2 regions of the Neobacillus sp. DFD-2R genome follow, and region 2 is predicted to be linked to the other one. Evidence: a T-box and tRNA genes for the amino acid it is inferred to sense, from the RefSeq annotation. Region 2 holds a T-box; the other holds one or more tRNA genes.
What was found. A T-box is a leader RNA that pairs with one kind of tRNA and senses whether it is charged. The one in region 2 lies ahead of thrS (threonine--tRNA ligase), so its partner is inferred to be a tRNA-Thr.
Positions count from the first base shown of each region.

Region 1: it encodes a tRNA-Thr, which carries the amino acid that the T-box ahead of thrS (threonine--tRNA ligase) is inferred to sense. The anticodon was not compared.

Region 1 covers NZ_CM173228.1:5,367,647-5,374,390, reverse strand. Annotated here, with positions in the region: rRNA gene AC3ANV_RS27045 (23S ribosomal RNA) at 76-3,014, shown strand; rRNA gene rrf (5S ribosomal RNA) at 3,105-3,220, shown strand; tRNA gene AC3ANV_RS27035 (tRNA-Val) at 3,230-3,305, shown strand; tRNA gene AC3ANV_RS27030 (tRNA-Thr) at 3,311-3,386, shown strand; tRNA gene AC3ANV_RS27025 (tRNA-Lys) at 3,394-3,469, shown strand; tRNA gene AC3ANV_RS27020 (tRNA-Leu) at 3,505-3,589, shown strand; tRNA gene AC3ANV_RS27015 (tRNA-Gly) at 3,625-3,699, shown strand; tRNA gene AC3ANV_RS27010 (tRNA-Leu) at 3,706-3,794, shown strand; tRNA gene AC3ANV_RS27005 (tRNA-Arg) at 3,832-3,908, shown strand; tRNA gene AC3ANV_RS27000 (tRNA-Pro) at 3,917-3,993, shown strand; tRNA gene AC3ANV_RS26995 (tRNA-Ala) at 4,013-4,088, shown strand; rRNA gene AC3ANV_RS26990 (16S ribosomal RNA) at 4,274-5,823, shown strand; rRNA gene AC3ANV_RS26985 (23S ribosomal RNA) at 6,061-6,744, shown strand, end outside.
Region 2 covers NZ_CM173228.1:2,699,942-2,706,685, forward strand. Annotated here, with positions in the region: gene AC3ANV_RS13515 (hypothetical protein) at 1-125, opposite strand, end outside; gene AC3ANV_RS13520 (hypothetical protein) at 272-778, opposite strand; gene AC3ANV_RS13525 (DinB family protein) at 1,168-1,665, shown strand; gene AC3ANV_RS13530 (VOC family protein) at 1,737-2,153, shown strand; gene AC3ANV_RS13535 (hypothetical protein) at 2,472-2,762, opposite strand; T-box leader at 3,118-3,347, shown strand; T-box leader at 3,386-3,613, shown strand; T-box leader at 3,652-3,880, shown strand; gene thrS (threonine--tRNA ligase) at 3,934-5,145, shown strand; gene AC3ANV_RS13545 (cupin domain-containing protein) at 5,237-5,581, opposite strand; gene AC3ANV_RS13550 (hypothetical protein) at 5,729-5,920, opposite strand; gene AC3ANV_RS13555 (Imm26 family immunity protein) at 5,966-6,214, opposite strand; gene AC3ANV_RS13560 (hypothetical protein) at 6,299-6,553, opposite strand; gene AC3ANV_RS13565 (DUF4304 domain-containing protein) at 6,678-6,744, opposite strand, start outside.

The DNA.
Region 1 (6,744 bases), 2.7 Mb from region 2:
AGGGAAAAATGCAGTTCAATTTTTCCTTGCCATTTTAGTTTTCTCTCTTATTAAGTAAGAGAAATAAACCTTTTAGGTTAAGTTAGAAAGGGCGCACGGTGAATGCCTTGGCACTAGGAGCCGATGAAGGACGGGACTAACACCGATATGCTTCGGGGAGCTGTAAGTAAGCTTTGATCCGGAGATTTCCGAATGGGGAAACCCGCTGTTCGTAATGGAACAGTATCTTTACCTGAATACATAGGGTATGGAAGGCATACCCGGGGAACTGAAACATCTAAGTACCCGGAGGAAGAGAAAGCAAACGCGATTCCCTGAGTAGCGGCGAGCGAAACGGGACATAGCCCAAACCAAGAGGCTTGCCTCTTGGGGTTGTAGGACACTCAACATGGAGTTACAAAGGAACGGGGTAGATGAAGCGATCTGGAAAGGTCCGTCATAGAAGGTAAAAACCCTGTAGTTGAAACTTCGTTCCCTCCTGAGTGGATCCTGAGTACGGCCGGACACGTGAAATCCGGTCGGAAGCAGGGAGGACCATCTCCCAAGGCTAAATACTCCCTAGTGACCGATAGTGAACCAGTACCGTGAGGGAAAGGTGAAAAGCACCCCGGAAGGGGAGTGAAATAGTTCCTGAAACCGTGTGCCTACAAGTAGTCAGAGCCCGTTTATGGGTGATGGCGTGCCTTTTGTAGAATGAACCGGCGAGTTACGATTACATGCAAGGTTAAGTTGAAGAGACGGAGCCGCAGCGAAAGCGAGTCTGAATAGGGCGAATGAGTATGTGGTCGTAGACCCGAAACCAGGTGATCTACCCATGTCCAGGGTGAAGTCCAGGTAACACTGGATGGAGGCCCGAACCCACGCACGTTGAAAAGTGCGGGGATGAGGTGTGGGTAGCGGAGAAATTCCAATCGAACTTGGAGATAGCTGGTTCTCTCCGAAATAGCTTTAGGGCTAGCCTCACGTAGTAAGAGTCTTGGAGGTAGAGCACTGTTTGGACTAGGGGCCCTCATCGGGTTACCGAATTCAGACAAACTCCGAATGCCAAAGACTTATCCGTGGGAGTCAGACTGCGAGTGATAAGATCCGTAGTCAAAAGGGAAACAGCCCAGACCACCAGCTAAGGTCCCAAAGTATACGTTAAGTGGAAAAGGATGTGGAGTTGCTTAGACAACCAGGATGTTGGCTTAGAAGCAGCCACCATTTAAAGAGTGCGTAATAGCTCACTGGTCGAGTGACTCTGCGCCGAAAATGTACCGGGGCTAAACGTATCACCGAAGCTGTGGATTGACATCGTTGATGTCAGTGGTAGGAGAGCGTTCTAAGGGCGTTGAAGTCAGACCGTAAGGACTGGTGGAGCGCTTAGAAGTGAGAATGCCGGTATGAGTAGCGAAAGATGAGTGAGAATCTCATCCACCGAATGCCTAAGGTTTCCTGAGGAAGGCTCGTCCGCTCAGGGTTAGTCGGGACCTAAGCCGAGGCCGAAAGGCGTAGGCGATGGACAACAGGTTGATATTCCTGTACCACCTCTTTATCGTTTGAGCAACGGGGGGACGCAGGAGGATAGGGTAAGCGCGCTGTTGGATATGCGCGTCTAAGCAGTTAGGCTGCAAGCGAGGCAAATCCCGCTTGCGTGAAGGCTGAGCTGTGACAGCGAGGGAAATTTAGTACCGAAGTTCCTGATTCCACACTGCCAAGAAAAGCCTCTAGCGAGATAAAAGGTGCCCGTACCGCAAACCGACACAGGTAGGCGAGGAGAGAATCCTAAGGTGAGCGAGAGAACTCTCGTTAAGGAACTCGGCAAAATGACCCCGTAACTTCGGGAGAAGGGGTGCTCTTTGGGGTGAATAGCCTCGAAGAGCCGCAGTGAATAGGCCCAGGCGACTGTTTAGCAAAAACACAGGTCTCTGCGAAGCCGCAAGGCGAAGTATAGGGGCTGACGCCTGCCCGGTGCTGGAAGGTTAAGAGGAGGGGTTAGCCTTAAAAGCGAAGCTCTGAATCGAAGCCCCAGTAAACGGCGGCCGTAACTATAACGGTCCTAAGGTAGCGAAATTCCTTGTCGGGTAAGTTCCGACCCGCACGAAAGGCGTAACGATCTGGGCACTGTCTCAACGAGAGACTCGGTGAAATTATAGTACCTGTGAAGATGCAGGTTACCCGCGACAGGACGGAAAGACCCCGTGGAGCTTTACTGTAGCCTGATATTGAATTTTGGTACAGCTTGTACAGGATAGGTAGGAGCCGTAGAAGCCGGAGCGCTAGCTTCGGTGGAGGCGTCGGTGGGATACTACCCTGGCTGTATTGAAATTCTAACCCGCACCCCTCATCGGGGTGGGAGACAGTGTCAGGTGGGCAGTTTGACTGGGGCGGTCGCCTCCTAAAGAGTAACGGAGGCGCCCAAAGGTTCCCTCAGAATGGTTGGAAATCATTCGTAGAGTGTAAAGGCACAAGGGAGCTTGACTGCGAGACCTACAAGTCGAGCAGGGACGAAAGTCGGGCTTAGTGATCCGGTGGTTCCGCATGGAAGGGCCATCGCTCAACGGATAAAAGCTACCCCGGGGATAACAGGCTTATCTCCCCCAAGAGTCCACATCGACGGGGAGGTTTGGCACCTCGATGTCGGCTCATCGCATCCTGGGGCTGTAGTCGGTCCCAAGGGTTGGGCTGTTCGCCCATTAAAGCGGTACGCGAGCTGGGTTCAGAACGTCGTGAGACAGTTCGGTCCCTATCCGTCGTGGGCGCAGGAAATTTGAGAGGAGCTGTCCTTAGTACGAGAGGACCGGGATGGACGCACCGCTGGTGTACCAGTTGTCTTGCCAAAGGCATCGCTGGGTAGCTATGTGCGGACGGGATAAGTGCTGAAAGCATCTAAGCATGAAGCCCCCCTCAAGATGAGATTTCCCATAGCGTCAAGCTAGTAAGAACCCTGAAAGATGATCAGGTTGATAGGTCAGAGGTGGAAGCGCGGTGACGTGTGGAGCTGACTGATACTAATCGTTCGAGGACTTAACCAAGTCATATATATATGAACAAGGTGAACTCGTTTTTACCAAACTTCTTCTGCATTATCCAGTTTTGAGGGAATGAAACCTCAAAGAAAATAGCCTGGCAGCAATGGCGAGAAGGTCACACCCGTTCCCATACCGAACACGGAAGTTAAGCTTCTCAGCGCCGATGGTAGTTGGGACTTTGTCCCTGTGAGAGTAGGACGTTGCCAGGCTTATATTGTGGAGGATTAGCTCAGCTGGGAGAGCATCTGCCTTACAAGCAGAGGGTCGGCGGTTCGAGCCCGTCATCCTCCACCATATATGCCGGTTTAGCTCAATTGGTAGAGCAACTGACTTGTAATCAGTAGGTTGGGGGTTCAAGTCCTCTAGCCGGCACCATTTTTTTGAGCCATTAGCTCAGTTGGTAGAGCATCTGACTTTTAATCAGAGGGTCGAAGGTTCGAGTCCTTCATGGCTCACCAGAGTTTTTTGCGATAGCAAAATAACTTACCATAATGCGGGTGTGGCGGAATTGGCAGACGCACCAGACTTAGGATCTGGCGCCGCAAGGCGTGGGGGTTCGACTCCCTTCACCCGCACCAAAGTTTTTAGGGAAAGCAAAATAACTTACTATAATGCGGAAGTAGTTCAGTGGTAGAACACCACCTTGCCAAGGTGGGGGTCGCGGGTTCGAATCCCGTCTTCCGCTCCAAGCAGTGCCGGGGTGGCGGAACTGGCAGACGCACAGGACTTAAAATCCTGCGGTAGGTGACTACCGTACCGGTTCGATTCCGGTCCTCGGCACCAAAGTTTTTTGCGATAGCAAAATTACTCTCAAAATAATGCGCCCGTAGCTCAATTGGATAGAGCGTCTGACTACGGATCAGAAGGTTATGGGTTCGACTCCTTTCGGGCGCGCCATTATAAATCGGGAAGTAGCTCAGCTTGGTAGAGCACTTGGTTTGGGACCAAGGGGTCGCAGGTTCGAATCCTGTCTTCCCGACCATTCATTTTCAATAACATACGGGGCCTTAGCTCAGCTGGGAGAGCGCCTGCTTTGCACGCAGGAGGTCAGCGGTTCGATCCCGCTAGGCTCCACCAAAAAAAAACAAAAATAATATATTGACAAGGTTGATATACTTTGTTATTATATTAAAGTCGCACTTGCGACATGATATTGTTCTTTGAAAACTAAACAAACAAGACGTGTAAACAAACAATAAACATTAGCAGATCTTTCGTAAGAAAGTGAAGCTAAGCCAACGTAACAAATGAGCTAATCAACTTTCTTGGAGAGTTTGATCCTGGCTCAGGACGAACGCTGGCGGCGTGCCTAATACATGCAAGTCGAGCGAATCTTTAGGAGCTTGCTCCTGAAGGTTAGCGGCGGACGGGTGAGTAACACGTGGGCAACCTGCCTGTAAGACTGGGATAACTTCGGGAAACCGGAGCTAATACCGGATAATCCTTTTCCTCACATGAGGAAAAGCTGAAAGACGGTTTCGGCTGTCACTTACAGATGGGCCCGCGGCGCATTAGCTAGTTGGTGAGGTAACGGCTCACCAAGGCGACGATGCGTAGCCGACCTGAGAGGGTGATCGGCCACACTGGGACTGAGACACGGCCCAGACTCCTACGGGAGGCAGCAGTAGGGAATCTTCCGCAATGGACGAAAGTCTGACGGAGCAACGCCGCGTGAGCGATGAAGGCCTTCGGGTCGTAAAGCTCTGTTGTTAGGGAAGAACAAGTACCGGAGTAACTGCCGGTACCTTGACGGTACCTAACCAGAAAGCCACGGCTAACTACGTGCCAGCAGCCGCGGTAATACGTAGGTGGCAAGCGTTGTCCGGAATTATTGGGCGTAAAGCGCGCGCAGGCGGTCCTTTAAGTCTGATGTGAAAGCCCACGGCTCAACCGTGGAGGGTCATTGGAAACTGGGGGACTTGAGTGCAGAAGAGGAAAGTGGAATTCCACGTGTAGCGGTGAAATGCGTAGAGATGTGGAGGAACACCAGTGGCGAAGGCGACTTTCTGGTCTGTAACTGACGCTGAGGCGCGAAAGCGTGGGGAGCAAACAGGATTAGATACCCTGGTAGTCCACGCCGTAAACGATGAGTGCTAAGTGTTAGAGGGTTTCCGCCCTTTAGTGCTGCAGCTAACGCATTAAGCACTCCGCCTGGGGAGTACGGCCGCAAGGCTGAAACTCAAAGGAATTGACGGGGGCCCGCACAAGCGGTGGAGCATGTGGTTTAATTCGAAGCAACGCGAAGAACCTTACCAGGTCTTGACATCCTCTGACACCCCTAGAGATAGGGCTTTCCCCTTCGGGGGACAGAGTGACAGGTGGTGCATGGTTGTCGTCAGCTCGTGTCGTGAGATGTTGGGTTAAGTCCCGCAACGAGCGCAACCCTTGATCTTAGTTGCCAGCATTCAGTTGGGCACTCTAAGGTGACTGCCGGTGACAAACCGGAGGAAGGTGGGGATGACGTCAAATCATCATGCCCCTTATGACCTGGGCTACACACGTGCTACAATGGATGGTACAAAGGGCTGCAAAACCGCAAGGTCGAGCCAATCCCATAAAACCATTCTCAGTTCGGATTGTAGGCTGCAACTCGCCTACATGAAGCCGGAATCGCTAGTAATCGCGGATCAGCATGCCGCGGTGAATACGTTCCCGGGCCTTGTACACACCGCCCGTCACACCACGAGAGTTTGTAACACCCGAAGTCGGTGGGGTAACCGTAAGGAGCCAGCCGCCTAAGGTGGGACAGATGATTGGGGTGAAGTCGTAACAAGGTAGCCGTATCGGAAGGTGCGGCTGGATCACCTCCTTTCTAAGGATATATGCCGGACATATGAGCCGGACAAAACAGTTTGTTTGAAACACGTTCTTTGTTTGTTTAGTTTTGAGAGAGCAATTCTCTCGAAGCTTTTTTTATTCGTTCTTTGAAAACTGGATAATCGTAAAGAAGAAGTCAAAGTAAGAACCGAGTTATAGGGAAAAATGCAGTTCAATTTTTCCTTGCCATTTTAGTTTTCTCTCTTATTAAGTAAGAGAAATAAACCTTTTAGGTTAAGTTAGAAAGGGCGCACGGTGAATGCCTTGGCACTAGGAGCCGATGAAGGACGGGACTAACACCGATATGCTTCGGGGAGCTGTAAGTAAGCTTTGATCCGGAGATTTCCGAATGGGGAAACCCGCTGTTCGTAATGGAACAGTATCTTTACCTGAATACATAGGGTATGGAAGGCATACCCGGGGAACTGAAACATCTAAGTACCCGGAGGAAGAGAAAGCAAACGCGATTCCCTGAGTAGCGGCGAGCGAAACGGGACATAGCCCAAACCAAGAGGCTTGCCTCTTGGGGTTGTAGGACACTCAACATGGAGTTACAAAGGAACGGGGTAGATGAAGCGATCTGGAAAGGTCCGTCATAGAAGGTAAAAACCCTGTAGTTGAAACTTCGTTCCCTCCTGAGTGGATCCTGAGTACGGCCGGACACGTGAAATCCGGTCGGAAGCAGGGAGGACCATCTCCCAAGGCTAAATACTCCCTAGTGACCGATAGTGAACCAGTACCGTGAGGGAAAGGTGAAAAGCACCCCGGAAGGGGAGTGAAATAGTTCCTGAAACCGTGTGCCTACAAGTAGTCAGAGCCCGTTTATGGGTGATGGCGTGCCTTTTGTAGAATGAACCGGCGAGTTACGATTACATGCAAGGTTAAGTTGAAGAGACGGAGCCGCAGCGAAAGCGAG
Region 2 (6,744 bases):
ACCCAAGATTTCACCCAGTTATCAATAACGTCACGATTTACTTTTTCAAGTTCAAGGCTAGTAGCAAATTCGTATGCTTGTTCAATTTCCTTTTCCAAGTAACTTTTCAAGTCAATAAAAGACATATATTCACCTTCAAACTATTACTTTTTTATAATATAAAAATTCCCTATTTCTCTATCCTGCCCCGTCATTTGAATAAGAAAAATCGATCCTTTTTTATTGAAGAATCGCACCCGTTAGTTGAATAAGAAAAAAATTATACCAGTTGTTAATTTTCCATACATTTATCCCAATTAAAAGGCTTTAGTTGATACCTAACTGATTGCTTTTCATTTTCCGACATTACAACCCAAACTTTACCCATTTTATGCAATTCCTTTAGTACATTGTTTCCATCGATTCTTTTATAAAGGAAATATCCCTTTGTGCCTTCTAAACCATTTTCTAAGAATAATCTCCTTGAACCAATACTTGAGCCTACAAAAAAATGTTGTAATGATATTTTGTCAGAATGCTCGTCAAGGTTATCCCCTACTTTTAAATTTAAGTCATCGTGCGTAAATTCTTGATAACCTGATAAATCTAGATTATAGCTCTTAACAATATTCTTTAACACTTTTTTATCGAGCTCTTTACTCTTCTTTTCAAATTCTTGTATACATACACTTTTAGAAGGCTTTACTTTTCCTTTTGAATTGGCAAATACAGTTACGTTGTTTGTTCCAAAAATCATGATACTGAAAATAAGCAATAAAGAGAAAACCTTTTGGTTCATTTTTACTTCTCCCTAAAATAATATTTAAGGGTATTTTACCCGAAGCATTTACAACTATCCTTATTCAAGTAACCTGCCCCTTTAGTTTAAGTGAAGCACTTCACAAATAATCTTGGATAAGTAAATTACCGTAACAAAAACGACCGTTTTTGTTACGGTAGTTTAGCGATAAACTTTTGTTATTAACTGTTTTATGATAATAAAGTTAAAAACTCCAATCATCCTATTCCACAATTGTGCCAGATTGTTGAATAGGGGTTTACAAGAATAGCAAAATACCCTTCGAATAATAAGCCTTTGAGAGAGGCGATGGTTAGCTGAACATGATACAATGAATTTGAAAACCTTGTTAAAAAAAGACAAAATTACTAATTTAAGGAGGGGGTGGAATGTTTACATCAGTAAATGATTTCTTAAACGAATGGAAACAAGAAGCAGCTGTTACCCAAAAAGTGCTGGATGTGCTGACGGATGAATCGTTGAATCAGGAGGTTTCTCCAGGATTATACAGCATTGGAAGCCTGGCTTGGCACATTACTGGAGCAGCTTACTACTTTCCTTCACAGGTTGGATTAAAATTTGAGATTCCTGATCTTCAAAAAGAAGCACCGACATCAGCTGCTGAAATCAGCGAGACCTACAAAACAGTAAGTCAGCGGTTAACACAAGCATTTTCTGAACAGGTTTCAGAGGAAAAAATGAACAAAATGGTGAATTTATTTGGAATGGACATGCCAGTTCAAGCTGTTTTCCGTCTGCTAATTCAACATCAGGCTCATCATCGCGGACAATTGACTGTCCTTATGAGACAAGCCGACTTGAAAGTTCCTGGCGTATATGGTCCTAGCAAAGAAGAATGGGAAGCAATGAATGCTCAAAAGAGCTGATATCGTTGATATAAAAAAAGCCGGGGCCTGCCGGTTTTTTGTACAATAATTTCCACAGGAGGTAATAAAAAATGGCATTCACATCCAAAAATATCTTTATCAATTTATCAGTAAAAGACGTGAACAAGTCCACCAATTTTTTTAAGGAGCTAGGTTTTGAGTTCAACCCACAATTCTCCGATGAGACCACATCTTGTATGATCATCAGTGACAACATCTTTGCTATGATAATGATTGAAGAACGTTTCAAAGGATTTAGTAAGAAGGAAATTGTGGATACTACTACTTCTGCCGAAGCAATTCTCAGCTTTTCAGCTGAAAGTCGGGATCAAGTGGATGAGATAGTAAATAAGGCATTGTCATCTGGTGGTAAATCTTTTAGTGAGCCTCAAGATCATGGATTTATGTATATATGGGGGTTTCAGGATTTAGACGGTCATTTATGGGAAGTTGCTTATATAGATGAAAGTGCAATTAATCAAGAATAAACTTTAAGGTTTAAAGTCCAATCAAGTTTAATATTCTAAGGGATGATGCCTTAAAAGGTATCATCTTTTTATTTATTTTTTATCAGATTAGAATATGTGAAGTAATCCAAAACAGGATGGGGGTATGCATGTTAGAAGTATTAAACTTAAATATTGTAATCTTGACATTTCCTTATTGCGGGTGGTGACAGCTTCGCTGGTACTACCCCACTTTAGTGCAATAAGAAAAGCTACCAAAATGACAACTTGATCTGCAACTCTTGCACCCGTTACTTTAAGTGTAATGTTTCACAATCCTAATAAAAAAAGAAATTCGGACTATCTCTTTAAGGTTGCAACATAAAAACTTTGCACTGCAACTAAAATTATAAATACTAATAAGATAAAGAAAGAAATTGACCTCACTTTCTTTTTTAAAATATATTGTTCTATTCCATTTAAAAACATAGATATTGCAAGAATAATTCCTATAAATCCAGAGTAGAAAAAATTCACGGGATATGTCGTAAAAGAAAAAAATACGATAATTAACATTGGGATTGCCAATATTAACTGGGTAATTACAATAGGCTTTACTCTGTTCTTAAAAAAACGGTCACTTAATTTCATATCAGTAGTCTCCAATAAGTAAAAAATTTTAATAATTCCTCTTTATAGAGAATCTTATCATGAACTGTAACTGTAATCTTCATGAAAAATTCCCCAAAGGTTATTACACTAAACTGCCCCTTTAGCACAATAAGAAAACGGGACCGCCGCAGCCATCCCATCCTTAACATAAGCACCCTTTACTTTAAGTGAAATTGTTCACAAGGCATCTTATACTTCACACACCTATTCCTGCGAGGTACATTTTGATTTACAAAAAGTTACTTTACTTATTTTTCGGTGATTTTAGTAATAATAAACTTGACCTTTTCCAGTAATTGTATTAGAATTTTCAACAATAATAATTCACATATCTATTTAAGCAATGAAAAGGACATGAATCATTCTTCGTTTTTTCTTATCAGAGAACAGGGTCATTGGCTGAGAGCCCTGAAGAATAAAGGAATGGTTTACCACCTTGGAGCTATTATAGGGAAAATCAAAGTATCTATAATCGGTAAATCCGTTATCTTTTTGAGCATAAAGCATGCTTGGCAGTATGTTTTATGGAATTAGGGTGGCACCACGACCGCACTCGTCCCTTTTGTTGGGATGGGTGCGTTTTTTATTTTATACAAATTTATATTTAAGCGTTGAAAAGGACATGAATCATTCTTTGTTTTTTCTTATCAGAGAACAGGGTCATTGGCTGAAAGCCCTGAAGAAAAGTGAATGGTTTACCACCTTGGAGCTATTATGGGGAAAATCAAAGTATCTATAATCGGTAAATCCGTTATCTTTTTGAGCATAAGCATGCTTGGCAGTATGTTTTATGGAATTAGGGTGGCACCACGACCGCACTCGTCCCTTTTGTTGGGATGGGTGCGTTTTTTATTTTATACAAATTTATATTTAAGCGTTGAAAAGGACATGAATCATTCTTCGTTTTTTCTTATCAGAGAACAGGGTCATTGGCTGAAAGCCCTGAAGAAAAGTGAATGGTTTACCACCTTGGAGCTATTATGGGGAAAATCAAAGTATCTATAATCGGTAAATCCGTTATCTTTTTGAGCATAAAGCATGCTTGGCAGTATGTTTTATGGAATTAGGGTGGCACCACGACCGCACTCGTCCCTTTTGTTGGGATGGGTGCGGTCTTTTTTTATACAAATTAAAATCAGGAGGAATTAAAATGTCTAATCAATTGGAAGCCGAAAAAAGAAATCATAGAAAGTTAGGTCAAGAATTAGAACTGTTCACTTCATTAGAGGAGGCTCCAGGAATGCCCTTTTTCTTACCAAATGGAATGGTGATTCGCAATGAACTTGAAAATCTATGGAGAAAAAAACACAAAATGGCAGGGTATCAGGAAATTAAAACACCCATTATGATGAAACAGGAACTATGGGAACAATCCGGTCATTGGGATCATTATCATGAAAATATGTACTTCTCCAATGTGGATGAACAAAATTATGCGATTAAGCCAATGAATTGTCCTGGTGCTATATTAATTTTCAACAGTAAACGAAGAAGTTATCGAGAATTACCTATCCGTTTTGCAGAGCTTGGTTTAGTTCACAGGCATGAACTTTCTGGTTCTTTAAATGGACTTTTAAGAGTTCGTTCCTTTACGCAAGACGATGCACATCTATTTGTTCGAGTCGATCAGATTGAATCAGAAATTGATAAAGTTCTTGAGTTAGTTGATGAGTTTTACTCTCACTTTGGTTTTGACTATAAGGTAGAGCTTTCTACTCGACCAGAAGAATATATGGGTTCAGAAGAAATCTGGGATAAGGCTGAATTAGCGTTGGAATCTGTTTTGAAGAATAAAGGGGTTAACTACCAGATTAATCCTGGCGATGGGGCTTTTTATGGTCCGAAAATTGACTTTCATATTTTAGATTCACTCGGAAGAAGCTGGCAATGTGGTACTGTCCAATTGGATTTTCAAATGCCACAAAAGTTTAATTGTGCCTATGTAGGTGAAGATAATAAACTTCATCTTCCTGTTATGATTCATAGAGCCATATTTGGTTCAGTCGAGCGTTTTATGGCAATTTTAATTGAACATTTTGCTGGGGAATTCCCCCTATGGCTGTCACCTGTTCAAGCAAAAATTATACCTATTTCGGAATCACATGTTATTTATGCAAATGAAGTGAAATCGCAGATGCAAGCAGCAGGAATTCGTGTAGAAGTCGATTACAGGTCTGAGAAGATGGGATTGAAGATTAGAGAGGCTGAAACACAAAAGATTCCTTACATGCTTGTTATCGGGGATAAAGAAATAGAAAATCAATCCTTGGCATTAAGAAAGCGAAAAAAAGGAAACATTGGAGTTATGAGTATACAAGAAATTATTGAACGTTTCATTAATGAAATTAACCTAAGTAGATAATTACATTAAAAAAGCCCAAAAGGATTAAATTCCTTTTGGGCTCTCCTTTAAAATCTATCCTTGTTGAACTGACCGTTAAAGAGCAATCAAATTACTCTTCTGTTAATACTCTATCACCTTTATTGGTAGGTTGAGAAATTACCAAAAATTCAACATCCTTATTTGAGTCATTAATCATTTGGTGTGGTGTTAAAGGTGCTATTTCAACTCCCTCTTGAGGGTTCAAAATTACACGTTCACCATTGACTTCTAACGTGGCAGTGCCAGATAAAACAAAGAAAAATTGACGCGCTTGGTTGTGAAAATGCCTTACTTCTGAAGTGTTAACCGGCATCCGTTCGTGAATGACACTTAATTCTTTATTTTTTACTAGATGCCATCCATCACAAATATCTCCCCATATGTAATGTTCTGCGTTTTGTTTACTTATCTTCATACAAAATAACTCCTCTTGTTCTTTTTAATAAATTTTAAATCTCCAGGATATTTAGTACAATTAAATAACCTTATTGAATTAAACTCCACGTTAGCACAAGAAAAAAGCCACCAAGAATGGCAGCTGGATTTTCAACTCTCGCACCCGTTAGCTTAATAACTTTGATTTTGCGACTTGTCTTATGTAGTCCGTACCCCAAATACCTAAAGTAGGATATTTCCCCCATTCCTCTTTTGTTATAGGTCTTATTTCTTCCAACCCTTGCATTAATTTACAATATTCAGGTTGATAGCCTGTTTGTGAACGAAAATAATTAGGTTCAATAAAGTCTAATTCCAATGGACGGTACCCCATTAGCATTCCGTCTAACCCAGTTTCGTAAATTCAATTAATGTGTGCTACTCCTTGAATTAAAGTCTTCGTTCCTGCAATTGCTTTTGAAGTAGGAGGTACATTGTCTGACCAGTCCATCAAACCTGCGAGGAAAGTTTTTGTTGGATCTGCCATATATTTTCCAGTTACTTGAACAACTCTTCCACAAGCAAACTTGCCATTAAGTAAAGGAATTGCCCAAAATTGTCCAGGTATCAATTTTTTATTTGTCTTTGGTTTAAAAGGATATTTAATTCCCATATTTTTACTTCAATATCTATTTTTATTACATTATGTCACGCTTCTTCTTCAACAAACCTGCTTCGTTAGTGGAAGAACGTGTTTTTATATTTCATCACAAAAGCTAACGTCTATTTCAGAACATTGTTCTATTTCGTTATCATAAAAGATATATCCTAATCCTGAAAAAAACTTGTTACTTTTAACCTTGGCAATAACTGTCAATATATCCCCATTGTTAATCTTCTTGTTTGAAATTATTGTCTCAAAATTCTCCCCTATATCATCAACAATGTAATCAAATCCATATGTGCCTTTTACTTTCACATTTTTAGGGTTTTGATAAATTTCTAAAATCATATTTCACACCACCAAATAAATCTTGATTATTGAACTATCCTGCATCCGTTACTTGAATAAGAAAAAGGCTTTACCCCTTCTTGAAGTAAAGCACCCGTTGAGGAAGAAATTGGGAGAGATTAAATCATTTCTTTTCTAAACGTGGTATTTCTATTCCGAACACCGATGCTGCTCTTCTGACTTTCGCTCTA